3 regions of the Streptomyces sp. SGAir0957 genome follow, and region 3 is predicted to be linked to each of the others. Evidence: riboswitches for the same ligand, from Rfam matches in the RefSeq annotation. Region 3 holds a riboswitch; each other region holds the start of a gene.
The links. Region 3 has a riboswitch for thiamine pyrophosphate ahead of thiO (glycine oxidase ThiO). Riboswitches for the same ligand answer to the same signal wherever they lie in the genome.
Positions count from the first base shown of each region.

Region 1: it holds a riboswitch for thiamine pyrophosphate, as region 3 does, so the genes downstream of both, C1N81_RS16700 (thiamine ABC transporter substrate-binding protein) here and thiO (glycine oxidase ThiO) in region 3, are expected to answer to the same signal.
Region 2: it holds a riboswitch for thiamine pyrophosphate, as region 3 does, so the genes downstream of both, C1N81_RS40635 (purine-cytosine permease family protein) here and thiO (glycine oxidase ThiO) in region 3, are expected to answer to the same signal.

Region 1 is NZ_CP027293.1:2,650,603-2,653,869, reverse strand. It holds gene rlmN (23S rRNA (adenine(2503)-C(2))-methyltransferase RlmN) at 52-1,158, shown strand; TPP riboswitch at 1,189-1,308, shown strand; gene C1N81_RS16700 (thiamine ABC transporter substrate-binding protein) at 1,388-2,476, shown strand; gene C1N81_RS16695 (ABC transporter permease) at 2,452-3,267, shown strand, end outside.
Region 2 is NZ_CP027293.1:7,787,322-7,790,588, reverse strand. It holds gene C1N81_RS40635 (purine-cytosine permease family protein) at 1-1,240, opposite strand, end outside; TPP riboswitch at 1,234-1,334, opposite strand; gene C1N81_RS40630 (aspartate/glutamate racemase family protein) at 1,363-2,064, shown strand; gene C1N81_RS40625 (STAS domain-containing protein) at 2,069-2,467, opposite strand; gene C1N81_RS40620 (DUF4097 family beta strand repeat-containing protein) at 2,634-3,267, shown strand, end outside.
Region 3 is NZ_CP027293.1:6,101,570-6,104,836, reverse strand. It holds gene thiE (thiamine phosphate synthase) at 1-52, opposite strand, end outside; gene C1N81_RS32440 (Rv2175c family DNA-binding protein) at 125-490, opposite strand; gene C1N81_RS32435 (NAD(P)/FAD-dependent oxidoreductase) at 571-1,803, opposite strand; TPP riboswitch at 1,964-2,077, shown strand; gene thiO (glycine oxidase ThiO) at 2,075-3,262, shown strand; gene thiS (sulfur carrier protein ThiS) at 3,259-3,267, shown strand, end outside.

The sequences.
Region 1 (3,267 bases), 3.5 Mb from region 3:
CAGCGCGACGACCCCAGGTCAGCCCCATCTATCTGCGACACTGGTACAGCCATGCCTAAGCCCGGAGAACTCACTTTCGTCGCCCCCCGCGGAGCCAAGAAGCCGCCGCGGCACCTTGCCGACCTTTCGCCCGCCGAGCGGAAGGAGGCTGTTGCCGCGATCGGTGAGAAGCCGTTCCGCGCCAAGCAGCTGTCGCAGCACTACTTCGCGCGGTACGCGCACGACCCCGCGGAGTGGACCGACATCCCCGCCGGTTCGCGGGAGAAGCTGCGGGAGGCGCTGCTGCCCGAGCTGATGACGGTCGTGCGGCATCTGTCGACCGACCAGGAGACCACGCGCAAGACGCTGTGGCGGCTGTTCGACGGGACGCTCGTCGAGTCCGTGCTCATGCGCTACCCGGACCGGGTCACCATGTGCATCTCGTCGCAGGCGGGATGCGGGATGAACTGCCCGTTCTGCGCGACGGGGCAGGCCGGGCTCGACCGGAACCTGTCGACCGGCGAGATCGTGCACCAGATCGTGGACGGGATGCGCGCGCTGCGGGACGGGGAGATCCCCGGTGGTCCCGCGCGGCTCAGCAACATCGTCTTCATGGGGATGGGCGAGCCGCTCGCCAACTACAAGCGGGTCGTCGGCGCCATCCGCGCGCTGACCGACCCCGAGCCGGACGGCCTGGGGCTGTCCCAGCGCGGCATCACCGTGTCGACGGTCGGGCTCGTGCCGGCCATTCACCGGTTCGCCGACGAGGGGTTCAAGTGCCGCCTCGCCATCTCGCTGCACGCGCCCGACGACGAGCTGCGCGACACCCTCGTACCGGTCAATACCCGGTGGAAGGTGCGCGAGGTCCTCGACGCCGGGTGGGAGTACGCCGCGAAGTCCGGGCGCCGGCTCTCGATCGAGTACGCGCTCATCCGCGACATCAACGATCAGGCGTGGCGTGGTGACCGGCTCGGCCGGCTGCTGCGGGGCAAGCCGGTACACGTCAATCTCATCCCGCTGAACCCGACGCCGGGGTCGAAGTGGACCGCGTCGCGGCCCGAGGACGAGAAGGCGTTCGTCGACGCGATCGCCGCGCACGGGGTGCCCGTGACCATCCGGGACACCCGTGGCCAGGAGATCGACGGGGCGTGCGGTCAGCTCGCCGCGACCGAGCGGTAGCCTGGGGCCGGCGGGAACAACTACATCTTCATATTCCGACAGGGGAGCGCCACAGCGCTGAGAGTGCGGCACCGGTTCCACACCGCAGGCCGCAGACCCTCTGAACCTCGCCCGGGTCATTCCGGGTAGGAAGTTCGGTCATCACTCATGCTGTTGCGCCCTGCCCGGGGACCTGTGAAGGCTCCGGGCGGGGCCGCGTCTTCTCCTGGTCATTCCAGGAGGAAAAACAATGAGCACCATCAGTAAGAGGACAAGCGTCGCCCTGGCCGTGGGGTTCGGGCTGGTCGCCCTCGCCGCCTGCGGGTCGTCCGGTGACGGCGGCTCCGGCGACTCGAAGACCGTCACCCTCGTCAGTCATGACTCCTGGGCCGTCTCCAAGAACGTGCTGAAGGACTTCGAGGAGAAGTCCGGGTACAAGGTGAGAGTCCTGAAGGACGGTGATGCCGGGCAGGCCGTCAACAAGGCGATCCTGTCCAGGGGCAATCCGCAGGGCGACGTGTTCTTCGGCGTCGACAACACGCTGTTGTCCCGGGCCGTCGACAACAAGATCTTCACCCCGTACAAGGCCAGGGGGATCGACCGGGTGCTGAGCGAGTTCCGGCTCGACGTCCTCGTCGGCAGGTACCAGGTCACGCCGGTCGACACCGGCGACATCTGCGTGAACTACGACAAGAAGTACTTCGAGCGGCACAAGCTGGCGCCGCCGTCCTCCTTCGCGGATCTCGTCGAGCCGCAGTACAAGAACCTGCTCGTCACCGAGAACGCGGCCACCTCCTCGCCCGGTCTCGGCTTTCTGCTCGGGACGGCCGCACAGTACGGCGAGGACGGCTGGCAGGGCTACTGGAAGAAGCTCGTGGCCAACGGGGTGAAGGTCGTCGACGGCTGGGACCAGGCCTACAACGAGGAGTTCAGCGGCAGCGCCGGCGGCAAGAAGGCGGGCGGCGACCGGCCGCTCGTCGTGTCGTACGCGTCCTCGCCGCCCGCCGAGGCGATCTACGCGGACCCGCAGCCGAAGACGTCGCCGGTCGGCGTGGCCACCAAGACGTGCTTCCAGCAGATCGAGTTCGCCGGGCTGCTCGACGGGGCGAAGAACGAGAAGGGCGGTCAGGCGCTGCTCGACTTCCTGATCTCGAAGGAGTTCCAGGAGGACATGCCGCTCAACATGTTCGTCGACCCGGTGACCGAGGACGCCCACGCGCCCGCCGAGTACACCAAGTACGCCGTACGGGTCGACGACCCCGCGTACATGAACATGCGCATGATCACGGACAATCGTGACAAGTGGGTCAAGTCGTGGACCTCGCTCGTAAGGAAGTGACGCGGGAGACCCCTGCGCGTACGTCCCGGCCCCGTCTCTCCGGGGACGCCGCGCGGCTCGGCCTCATGGTCGTGCCCGTGGCGTTCTTCGCCGTCTTCTTCGCCTATCCGGTCGTCGCCATCGTGCGCCGCGGGCTGCTCGTCGGCGGCGCCTGGCAGTTCGGCCGGATCGGGGACGTCCTCGGGGACGCGGACATCCGGCACGTCCTGTGGTTCACGGTGTGGCAGGCGCTCGCGTCGACGGCTCTGACGTTGCTGATCGCGTTGCCCGGCGCGTACGTGTTCGCGCGGCTCGACTTTCCCGGCAAGCAGATCCTGCGGGCGGTCGTGACCGTGCCGTTCGTGCTGCCGACCGTCGTCGTCGGGACGGCGTTCCTGGCGCTCGTCGGGCGGGGCGGGCTCCTCGACGAGCTGTGGGGAGTGCGGCTCGACACCACGGTCTGGGCGATCCTCGTCGCGCACGTCTTCTTCAACTACGCCGTCGTCGTGCGGACCGTGGGCGGGCTCTGGGGGCAGCTCGACCCGCGCCAGGAGGAGGCCGCGCGGATGCTCGGCGCCTCGCGGTTCGCGGCGTTCCGCAGGGTGACGCTGCCCGCGCTCGGTCCGGCCGTGGCCGCGGCGGGGCTGATGGTCTTCCTCTTCACGTTCACGTCGTTCGGGGTCGTGCAGATCCTCGGCGGGCCCGGCTACTCGACCCTCGAAGTCGAGATCTACCGGCAGACCGCGCAGATCTTCGACCTGTCGACGGCGGCCGTCCTCACGCTCGTGCAGTTCGTCGCGGTCGGGCTGATC
Region 2 (3,267 bases), 1.7 Mb from region 3:
CGAGGAACGCGGCCAGGGCGGGCAGGAGCGGCTGCCGCTCCGCCTCCTCCGCCGCGAGGTCGACGGGGGCGCCGCCCCGCGCGCGGGCGCGGGCGCGCCAGTCGACGAGGACGACCGCGACGAAGCCGGGGATCCAGTAGCCCACGAACAGCAGGACGTTCTGGAAGCGGGCGGCGGTGTCGGCGGCGTGCATCCACAGCACCAGCGGAAAGCCGAGCAGCGCGGCGAGCGCGGCGGCGAGCGGCCGGGGCAGCCGGGCGCCGATGGTCTGGAGGGCGAGCGAGCCGCTGTAGTCGTTCATGGCGTTGCTGCACAGCGCGGCGAGCGCCACGGCCAGGAGTCCGACCGAGCCGAGGACACCGCCGCCGAGCAGGGTGTCGACGCCCTGCGCCGTCTGGTCGGTGAAGACGGAGGCGCCCCAGAGCCCGAGCGCCTGCACGGCCGTGAAGGAGACGACGACCCCGGCGAGCGTGCACCAGAACATGCGGGCCGGGGACGTGGTGCGCGGCAGGTAGCGGCTGAAGTCACTGGCGTACGGGGCCCACGAGAGGGCGAGGCTCAGCGCGATGGTGGTGGTCAGCGCGAACGCGCCCGCGCGGTCGGCGCCGCTCACGCCCCCGTGGCCGGACGGGGTGACCCCGGTGTGCGCCAGACGCAGCGCGAGGGCGCAGAAGGCGACCGCGAGAACCGCCGTCATCCACTGCTGGAGGCGGTGGATCGCCTCATAGCCCAGCGCGCCGAACGCGCCCTGGGCGGCCATCATCACGAGCGCCCCGAGCCAGAACGGCCAGCCGCAGAGCCGGGCGAGCGCGTCGCCGCCGAACAGGCCGATCAGCGCGTCCCAGGCGATGGAGGACAGCCACTGCAGCGCGCCAGGGACGACGACGCCCCGGCCGAACGCGAGCCGTGCGAGCGGGAGTTGACCGGCGCCGGTGGCGCTGCCCCAGGTGCCGAGGTAGGCGGTCGGCACGGCGCCGAGCACCGTGCCGAGGACCACGGCGGCGAGCGCGGTGGCGAAGTCCAGGCCGAGCGCGATGCCGACGGTGCCGGTGAAGACGCCGCTCATCGTCAGGTTGGGCGCGAACCACACGGTGAAGAGGCGTCCGGCGCCGCCGTACCGGTGGCTCGCGGGAACGGGTGCGATGCCCCGTGCCTCGGGCCGCCAGTCACCGGGCGCGGTGGGCATACGCCCGTCGAAGGCGGCCTCGCGGGGCCGTGGGGAAGCGTGCGGCATCGACATCTCGCTGACATCCCTCCGCCAGTGTTAACTGGTTCAGGTTCTACGGGTGTGATCTCAGCCCCGTCATCAGCGCGGGGCACCCCGTGTCGGGCAGTACCGCAGCGCACCCTACCCTGTCGTCCATGAGGACCATCGGCCTGATCGGCGGCATGAGCTGGGAGTCCACGGCCGAGTACTACCGGCTGCTCAACGAGCTGACGCGGGAGCGGCTCGGCGGGCTGCACTCGGCGCGGATCGTGCTGCACTCCGTGGACTTCGCGGAGATCGAGCGGTTGCAGGTCGCGGGCGACTGGGACGAGGCGGGGCGCGTCCTGGGCGCGGCGGCCAGGAGCCTGGAGGCGGCCGGCGCCGACCTGCTGCTGATCTGCACGAACACGATGCACAAGGTCGCGGACCAGGTGCAGGCGGCCACCTCGGTGCCGCTGCTGCATCTCGCCGACGCGACGGCGGACGCGGTCCGCGCGGCGGGCGCCCGGCGCGTCGGCCTGCTCGGCACCGCGTTCACGATGGAGCAGGACTTCTACCGCGGCCGCCTGGCGGGCCACGGCCTGGACGTGCTGGTCCCGGACGAGGCGGGCCGGGCGCTCGTGCACCGCGTGATCTACGAGGAGCTGTGCCTCGGCGTCGTCCGGGACTCCTCGCGCGCCGCGTACCAGGAGGTCATCGCCGACCTCGTGGACGCGGGCGCGGAGGGCGTCGTCCTCGGCTGTACGGAGATCGAGCTGCTGATCGGCGCGCAGGACAGCCCGGTCCCCGTCTTCCCGACGGCGCGGCTGCACGCCGAGGCGGCCGTGCGCGAGGCCCTGCGCGACGCCACGGTCTGAGACCTCAGGACGCCGGTTCCCCCAGCTCCTCGGGGGCCGCCGGGTGGAGGGCCTTGACGGCGTTCGTGACGGTGGCGTGGATGCCGCCCGTGAGCCGGTCCGCTCCGGCGGCGCGCAGCGCGGAGCGCGCGGCGGTGCCCGCGACGAGCGCGACGGAGCCGCCGTCCGGCTCCCCCTCCGTCTCCAGGCCCGTCTTGACGAACTGCCGCACCGCGCCGGAGGTGCAGCGCTCGACGCCCAGGAAGTTCACCGCGAAGAGCCGCTGCCCGGTGCGTGCCATCCGCTTGAGCAGGCCGCACAGTGCGGCCGCCACCGCGTCGTCGAACGTACCGCTGTCGTCGAACGCCCCGGCGACGTCGACGACCAGGACGTCACCGGCGGCCCAACGCGCCGGGAAGGTCACCCGCGCTCGCTCCATCTCGGTCCCTCGGTCCTCGGGCCGCGCATCGGCGGCGGCTCGTGTGCGGGGCGCCTACCCCGGCCCGCACGGCGCACGCCCCCCATCATGCGGCGCACCGGACGCTGCGGGACAGGCGCTTGCGGTGCCCGGCGCGGGGCAAGCGGCCGGAATGAAGGCAGCGACGAAGTTCTCCGCCCGGCGCCTGGCGGCCGCGGCGACCGGCCTGGCGATGGTCCCCGCCCTGGTGGGGTGCGGTGGTGGCGACGGGGACGGTCATGGCGCGGTGCACGGCGCCGAGTTGGCCGCGTCCGGCCTGCGGCTGACGATCACCACGGACAACGGGGTGCGGCTGCGGCCCACCGACGGTGACACGGTCGGCGTCGACGAGGCCGTCACCCACCGCTGGTCGCGCCACGACGACGCCCGTGTCCTCGATCTGTCCTGCCGCACCCCGGAGGGCTCCGGCCGGCCGTGTCCGCGTATGCCGGAGGTCGACGTCCCCGCAGGCACCGCCGTGACCGTCACCGCCCGCAATGCCGGGATCGACGCCGCGGGCCTGACCGGCCCCCTCGACCTGACCACCGTCAACGGGGATGTCACCGTGGCCGATTCCGGCGCGGGCGACGCGTCGCTGCGCCTCGTCACCCGGAACGGCTCCGTCCGCACCACCTCCGTACGCGCCTCGGCCCTGGGCGTGCGGACGGTCAACGGCGATGTCACCCTCGACTGCGCCACCGCCCCGCGCCGGGTGTCGGCGCGGACCGTGAACGGGTCGGTGGACGTCGCCGTGCCGCACGACGCCC
Region 3 (3,267 bases):
TGCACAGGTAGAGCCGGGCATCGGCGAGCAGGGCGCGCTGCGGGTCGGCCATGGGACATCCCCCGTTGATGGTCGTGGTGTGCGTGCCACGCGCGCGTGGCACGCACACCGGACGGTTGTCAGGTCAGACGGCGAGCGCCTGGGCGCGGCGCTTCACCTCCGTGCCGCGATTCTCGCTCAGGGCCTGCGCGGGCGTGCCCGGCAGGGTCGGGTCGGGGGTGAAGAGCCACTCCAGCATCTCTTCGTCGCTGAAGCCGTCGTCCCGCAGGAGCGTCAGGGTGCCGGTGAGGCCCTTGACGATCTTGTCGCCGTCGATGAAGGCGGCGGGCACGTGCAGCGCCCGGTTCTCACCGCGGCGTACAGCGATCACCTGGCCCTCCTTCACCAGCTGGCGCACGCGCGTCACCTCGACGCCGAGCCGCTCGGCGATGTCGGGAAGGGTGAGCCAGTCGGGGACGAGAGCATCGGTCTTTGCGTCAATCTCGGTCACAGGACAAGCGTGCCATCTAGGACTGACAGTCGGAAAGCCGGACCGGGCTGACCAGGTGTTTTTACGGCCGCGGCGGCGCCTCAGGCCGCGGCGGACTTCAGCGGCCGGGCGGGATCGGCCAGCAGCTCCGGGTCGAGCACGGTGCCCGCCTCGATGAGTTTGCGCCCCTGGGCGAGGTCGCGGGGCTTGCCGACGGCCAGGACGGCCACCAGGGCCCCCTCGCGCAGCCAGCACACGGACCAGGCCGCACCGGCCGGGTCCCCGCGCCACACGGTCGTGTCGGCGGCACGGTGGTGCCCCGCGTACTGCACGAACCGCCCGAACTGCTCGGACCAGAAGTAGGGCACGGGGTCGTACACGGCCGGTGTCTCGCCGATGATGTTCGCCGCGACGGTCCGGGGCCCCTGCAAGGCGTTGTCCCAGTGGTGGACGAGCAGGCGCTCGCCGTAGCGCGCCGAGGGGAAGGAGGAGCAGTCCCCGACGGCGTAGACATCGGGCACGGAGGTCCGCAGCCCGGCGTCGGCGACGACCTCCCGGTGCTCGCCCAGGTCGATCCCGGAACCGGCCAGCCAGCCGGTGGCGGGCCGGGCCCCGATGCCGATGACGACGGCTCCGGCGGGCAGCCGCGTCCCGTCGTCCAGGGCCACGAACCCGGGCTCGATGTGCTCCACGCGCGCGTGGGTGCGCAGGTGGGCCCCGGCGTCGGCGTACCAGGCCGACATGGGCGCGGCGATCTCGGCGGGCAGCGCCCCGGCCAGCGGCCGCCCGGCGGCCTCCACGACGGTGACGCGGCAGCCGGCCTCGCGGGCCGCGGTGGCGAACTCGGCGCCGATCCACCCGGCGCCCACGACCACCACGTCGCGCTGCTCGGCGAGGACGGGCCGCAGCCGCTCGGCGTCGTCGAGGGTGCGCAGCAGATGCACGCCGGGGACGGCGTCGGCGCCGGGCAGCCGGACGGGTTCGGCACCGGTGGCGACGACCAGGACGTCGTAGGAGACGGGCCCGCCGGCGGTGTCGAGCTCATGATCGGCGGGCCGCACACCGGTGACCTCGCGCCCCAGCTCGACGGTGACGCCCAGGGCGGCGAAGTCCACGTCGAAGGCGGACCCGTCGGCCTTGCCGAGCAGGACGGCCTTGGAGAGCGGCGGCCGGTCGTAGGGCGGATGGGGTTCGGCGCCGATCAGCGTGACGTCGCCCGCGAAGCCCTGTTCGCGCAGGGCCACGGCGGTCTGCACGCCGGCCATCCCCGCGCCGACGATGACGACGTGCCGTCGCCCCTGAGATGTCCCGTTGCCGCTCGGTTGCTCGCTCACCGGATCACCTTAGGCATCTGATCTTGCGTCGGTCAGCGGTGCGGGCCACTCCCGCGCCGTGACGTCCTGCACACGTGTCACTGGTTTAGAGATCAAGCCGCCGTCCGCACCTGCGCCCGTACTTACTGCGGCTCGCGCCCAAGAGTTAGAGTGACCGACGTAGAGCACTCGCGGGAGCCCGTACGCAGCGGGCTGAGAGGGAGGCTGGAGCGGCCTCCGACCGTACGAACCTGATCCGGGTCATGCCGGCGAAGGGAGGGGCTGGACGCCCATGTCGCGTATTCCCACCGAAGCCACCGACGTACTGGTCGTCGGGGGCGGCATCATCGGTCTCGTCACGGCGTGGCGGACCGCGCAGCGCGGCCTGTCGGTCGCGGTCGTGGACCCCGGACCGGGCGGCGGGGCCGCCCAGGTCGCGGCCGGAATGCTGGCCGCGGTCACCGAACTGCACTACGGCGAGCAGACGCTGCTCGCTCTGAACGTCGAGTCGGCGCGCCGCTATCCGCGGTTCGCGGCGGAGCTGTCCGAGGCGAGCGGCCAGGACCTCGGCTACCGCGCGTGCGGCACGCTCGCGGTCGCCCTGGACGCGGACGACCGGGCGCACCTGCGCGAACTGCACGCGTTCCAGCGGAAGTCGGGCCTGGAGTCCGTATGGCTGTCGGGCCGCGAGTGCCGCCGCCTGGAGCCGATGCTCGCACCGGGCGTGCGCGGGGGCCTGCGGGTCGACGGCGACCACCAGATCGACCCGAGAAGACTCGCGAGCGCCCTTGTGACGGCCTGCGAACGCGCGGGGGTGACCTTCCACCGCCAGAGGGCCGAACGCCTCTCAGTGATCCAGGACAGAGCGCAGGGCGTGACCCTGACCGACGGCACCGCCCTGACAGCCGGTCAGACGGTCCTGGCGACGGGCAGCCACAGCGCCTCGCTCCCCGGCGTCCCGGACGAGGTGCGCCCACCGGTCCGCCCGGTGAAGGGCCAGGTCCTGCGCCTGACGGTGCCGCCGCGGTACGCGCCGTTCCTCAGCCGCACGATCCGCGCGGTGGTCCGCGGCAGCCACCTGTACCTGGTGCCGAGGGTCAACGGCGAACTCGTCGTGGGCGCCACCAGCGAGGAGCTCGGCTGGGACACGACGGTCACGGCGGGCGGCGTCTACGAACTCCTGCGCGACGCCCACGAACTGGTCCCCGGCATCACGGAACTCCCGCTGACGGAGACCTGCGCGGGCCTGCGCCCGGGCTCCCCGGACAACGCCCCGCTCCTCGGCCCGACGGCCCTGCCCGGCCTCCTCCTGGCGACGGGCCACTACCGCAACGGAGTGCTGCTGACCCCGGTCACGGGCGACGCGATGGCCCACGCCCTGACGACGGGTGAACTCCCGCCGGAAGCGGCCCCCTTCGCCCCGGACCGTTTCCCGGCGGCGCCCGCCCCCGCCCTGGCCACCTCGGAGCAGCCCGCATGAACGTG